DNA from 2 places in the Neisseria leonii genome. Region 2 is predicted to be linked to the other one. Evidence: predicted binding sites of a transcription regulator. Region 2 holds the regulator's gene; the other holds the start of a gene.
The links. The regulator FNR, encoded in region 2, switches genes on or off when oxygen is low (the NO sensors DNR and NnrR bind a similar motif). The targets are predictions, from matches to a motif close to TTGATNNNNATCAA.
Positions count from the first base shown of each region.

Region 1: the regulator FNR is predicted to act here: its motif matches at 1,170-1,183, upstream of ORY85_RS02220 (DUF3149 domain-containing protein).

Region 1 is NZ_CP145606.1:451,053-453,453, forward strand. It holds gene ORY85_RS02215 (malate dehydrogenase) at 1-615, shown strand, start outside; gene ORY85_RS02220 (DUF3149 domain-containing protein) at 963-1,100, opposite strand; gene ORY85_RS02225 (aminoimidazole riboside kinase) at 1,235-2,188, opposite strand; gene ORY85_RS02230 (FKBP-type peptidyl-prolyl cis-trans isomerase) at 2,264-2,401, opposite strand, start outside.
Region 2 is NZ_CP145606.1:1,105,903-1,108,303, reverse strand. It holds gene hemN (oxygen-independent coproporphyrinogen III oxidase) at 1-667, opposite strand, end outside; gene fnr (fumarate/nitrate reduction transcriptional regulator Fnr) at 808-1,542, shown strand; gene ORY85_RS05310 (DedA family protein) at 1,636-2,268, opposite strand.

The DNA of each region.
Region 1 (2,401 bases), 650 kb from region 2:
CGCAATGTGAAAGTGCTGGTGGTGGGCAATCCGGCCAACACCAACGCCTACATCGCGATGAAATCCGCCCCCGATCTGCCGGCGAAAAACTTTACCGCCATGCTGCGTCTCGACCACAACCGCGCGTTGAGCCAAATCGCCGAGAAAACCGGCAAAAAAGTGGCCGACATCGAAAAACTGTGCGTTTGGGGCAACCACTCGCCGACCATGTATGCCGACTACCGCTTTGCCACCATCAACGGCGAAAGTGTGAAAGACATGATTAACGACCAGCAATGGAATGCCGAAGTGTTCCTGCCGACCGTGGGCAAACGCGGTGCCGCCATTATTGAAGCGCGCGGTCTGTCTTCCGCCGCTTCTGCCGCCAATGCCGCCATCGACCACATCCGCGACTGGGTGCTGGGCACCAACGGCAAATGGGTTACGATGGGTATTCCGTCCGACGGTGCTTACGGTATTCCCGAAGGTACGGTGTTCGGTTTCCCGGTAACGTGCGAAAACGGCGAATACAAACTGGTGGAAGGCTTGGAAATCGATGCGTTCAGCCAAGAGCGTATTCATGCCACGCTGGCCGAGCTGGAAGAAGAAAAAGCGGGTGTGGCACATTTGCTGTAACCGGTTTCCGTTTTGATTGAAAAGGCCGTCTGAAAATGCGATTGAGCGTTTTCAGACGGCTTCTGTGTTTTATGCTGTTTTACTACTTATGGTCATTGCTGTCGAGAAAGTGCAGTAGGTCGGATACTTGTATCCGACTTGCCCTTGCGATGGAGAGAGTTGTCCGATTGAAACATCAAACCTGATTGGCTTTTTAGGCATGGTTTTGTTGGATCCGAGAATCCGACCTACGGCCTTTTTGCAGAAACGGCGGCAGTTTGCGCTGCGGTGCGGTAAACCGTTCAAAAAAACGGTGTGGCCGAGGCCACACCAAACACACACATCAAGAGGAAAGGATCATTGGGAAATCAAGGTTTCTTGGGCGATTGTCCTGCCTGTTTTCTCACCCAGAAAAACAAATAGGCGGCAATGACCACAACAAAAGAAATAGTAAAAGCGGACAAAATACCGACCGGCGATTTGAACAGTTCGAGAAACACGCCCATTTTCTGCTCCTTCTTTATCATGGTATTGCTGTATGGGTACGATTATCGGACAGGCCGGTTCCGCCTGCTTTGATGCAGGTCAAGACTTGTGTTTAGGGCCGTCTGAACGGGGTCGGTGCTGCGGGCGGGGATTTTCAGACGGCCTCGGCCGGGGCTGTATCGTCCCGGCCGGCTAAGAATGCTGCCAGTCCGGCACGGTCGGGCAGGGCAGGCATCGCGCCTTTGGCCGTGGTGGCCAGCGCACCGCAGGCGTTGGCCTGACGGACGGCTTCGGCCAGTACCGCTTCGTCGTGCAGATTGCCTGCCCGGTACAGGCCGGCCAGCAGCCCGCTGACAAATGCGTCGCCCGCTCCTGTGGTATCGACCGGTTGCAGCGGCCTGCCGGCCACGCGGCCGCTCTGTCCCCGGAAATAGTAAGCCGCGCCGTCTGCGCCGAGGGTAACGACAATCAGCTGTTCGGGGGATTGCGCCGCTAATGTGCGGGCGGCTTCGTCGGGTGCGGTGATGCCGGTTAAGAGTGTCAGCTCTTCTTCCGAAAATTTGACGATATCCGCCATGGCTGCCACGCGGTTTACTGTGGTTTTCATTTCTTCGGCCGACGGCCAGAGTGTTTCGCGCAGATTAGGGTCGAAAGAGAAGCGTCCGCCGGCTGCTTTGATGCGGCGGACGGCTTCGAGCGTGGCGGAACGGGACGGTTCGTTAATCAGGGCGATGGAGCAGCAGTGCAGATAGTCGCCCGCCGAGAAATGCGGCAGATCGCCGCTTTGCAGGAATTGGTCGGCACTCGGATTGACCATAAAGGTAAAGCTGCGTTCGCCCTGATCCAGATCCACGATAACGGTTGAGGTGCGGTGGTCGGGGTCGAGAATCATATGCTCGGTGGCCACGCCTTCCGCACGCAGCGTTTCCAGCATAAAGCGGCCGGGCGGATCGTCGCCGACCCGTCCGATAAAGCCGGTTTCGATGCCCAAACGTGCTGCGCCCACCGCGACATTGGCCGGTGCGCCGCCCGGGCATTTGAGGTAGTGCTGTCTGCCGTCGGGAATCAAATCGACGACGGCATCGCCGAGAACCCAGATTCTGCTCATGTTTTTCTGTCCTGTGAAAACCGAAACCTGCACGGGGCGGCCGTGCAGGTCGGGAAAGTGCTGTCTTGCGGAAGATTATTTTTTCGGCTCGACTTTAACCAGCTTGATGTCGAATACCAGTGCCGAATTGGCCGGAATATCGCCCGCTTCGCGTTCGCCGTAAGCCAGTTTGGCCGGGATGAACAGCGTGTATTCGCCGCCTTCCTTCATCAG
Region 2 (2,401 bases):
CGTAAATCAAATCGACGCTCACGGATTGGAAACCCGTTTCGCGTGCGGCTTCGATAACGGCGCGGGTTTCTGCCACACTCTGAATGCGGTTTACCGCCCGCTGTACTTGGGGATCGAAATCCTGAATGCCCACGCTCATGCGGTTGAAGCCCAGTCGGCCGAGGTGGCGGACGGTTTCGCGGCTGACTTTGCGCGGGTCGATTTCGATGGAATATTCGCCGTCGGGCAGCAGGTCGAAATGGCGGCGGATCAGGGCGAATGCGCGTTCCAGCTGGCTGTCGTTGAGGAATGTGGGTGTGCCGCCACCGAAATGCAGTTGCGCCAAGGGCTGTCTGCCGCCGCCCAAATGCGGTGCAATCAGAGCCATTTCGTGTTCCAGATAGTCGAGATAGGTATCGGCGCGGGCGGTGTCTTTGGTGATGATTTTATTGCAGCCGCAGTAGTAGCAGATGGTGTTGCAAAACGGAATGTGGATATACAGCGACAGCGGTCGGCCGCTGCGGCGCAGGGTGAGTGTGGAGCGGTATTGCTCTTGGCCGAAAGCGGCGGTAAAGCGGTCGGCAGTGGGATAAGAGGTATAGCGCGGGCCGCTGGCGGGCAGGGCGGCAATCAGGGCGCGGTCGAATACGGGTTTTTCCTGACCGGAGATGATGGGAATGGTTTTCATGGCGGGTTTGTGCGGTGTATTTTGTCGTAATGATTAGGCGCAGTTGTGCCGGGTTTGGTAGAATGGCAGAAAAGTGTTATCAGCACCTTGACGTGTATCAACTGCATTTGGGCAGAATCGCGTGCGGTGTCGGAGGTTTTATGTCGAAACGCCAGCTTTTACAGCCTTTGAAAGCATTGTGTTCCACCTGCTCGCTGCGCGAATTGTGCCTGCCCGTGGGGCTGGATCCGAATGAGTTCGAGCAGTTGGACGCGGTCATCAGGCAGAGCCGCCGTCTGAAAAAGGGCGAAGTGCTGTTTCGTGCCGGTGAGGCGTTTGCGTCGCTGTATGCGATACGCACCGGTTTTTTCAAAACCATTCTGGGCAGCCGCGACGGCCGCGATCAGGTAACGGGTTTTTTTATGTCGGGCGAGCTGATCGGTATGGACGGGATTTGTTCGCACCTGCATACCTGCGATGCGGTGGCCTTGGAAGACAGCGAAGTGTGCGAGCTGCCGTTTGACCGCTTGGAGGAACTGGGCAGCCGCATTCCCGGGGTGCAGAGTCATTTTTTCCGCCTGATGAGCCGTGAAATCGTGCGCGATCAGGGCGTGATGCTGCTGTTGGGCAATATGCGTTCGGAAGAGCGGCTGGCATCGTTTCTGCTCAATTTGTCGCAACGGCTGCACAAGCGCGGTTTTGCCGCCAATGATTTTATTCTGCGTATGTCGCGCGAGGAAATCGGCAGCTATCTCGGCCTGAAATTGGAAACGGTCAGCCGTACTTTGTCGAAATTTCACCATGACGGTCTGATTGCAGTCGATCACAAGCATATCAGGCTTTTGGACACGGCAGCTTTGAACAAGATGGTGGCGGGCTGTACGGCTTCCTGTTGAGGGGAAACAGGCCGTCTGAAAAACGTCTGCCTGCCAAGCACGATAAAAAATGCCGGATTGTTTTCCGGCATTTTTTCGCACATGGACACCGCATCAGTTTTTCCGGCGGGCGCGGAGGATTTCAATCAGGGCAGGCAGGACGGAAATGACGATAATCGCCGCCAGCACCAAACCCAAATTGTTTTTGACGACCGGCAGGTTGGCGAAAAAATAGCCCGCATAGGAAAACAGCACCACCCACAATACCGCGCCGATAATGTTGTAGCGGATAAATTTGGCATAATCCATATCGGCCATGCCGGCAACAAACGGGGCAAAGGTACGCACAATTGGTACGAAGCGGGCGATGATGATGGTTTTGCCGCCGTATTTTTCGTAAAACGCATGGGTTTTGTCCAAATAGCTGCGGCGGAAGATTTTGGAATCGGGGTCGGCAAACAGCCGCGCGCCGAAATATTTGCCGACGGCAAAATTGACTGCGTCGCCGATAATCGCCGCTGCCAGCAGCAGCAGTACCATCACATGAATATTCATGCCGCCCACTGCCGCAATACCGCCGGCGGCAAACAGCAGCGAATCGCCCGGCAGAAACGGTGTCACCACCAAGCCGGTTTCGCAGAAAACAATCAGAAACAGAATGGCGTAAATCCACAGGCCGTATTGTGCGGAAAGTGCGGCCAGATGTTGGTCGATATTGAGGATAAAGTCGATAATCGCGGTCATCATAGTCATATTCGGCAGGCCGTCTGAAAACGCTCGGGCGGCGGTTCAGACGGCCTGTAAAGAAAAATAGTCAGGCTGCATTCTAAGGCAAAAAAGCGCGGTTTGCGTAGGGAGGAAGGTTTAAACGGCAGGTAAA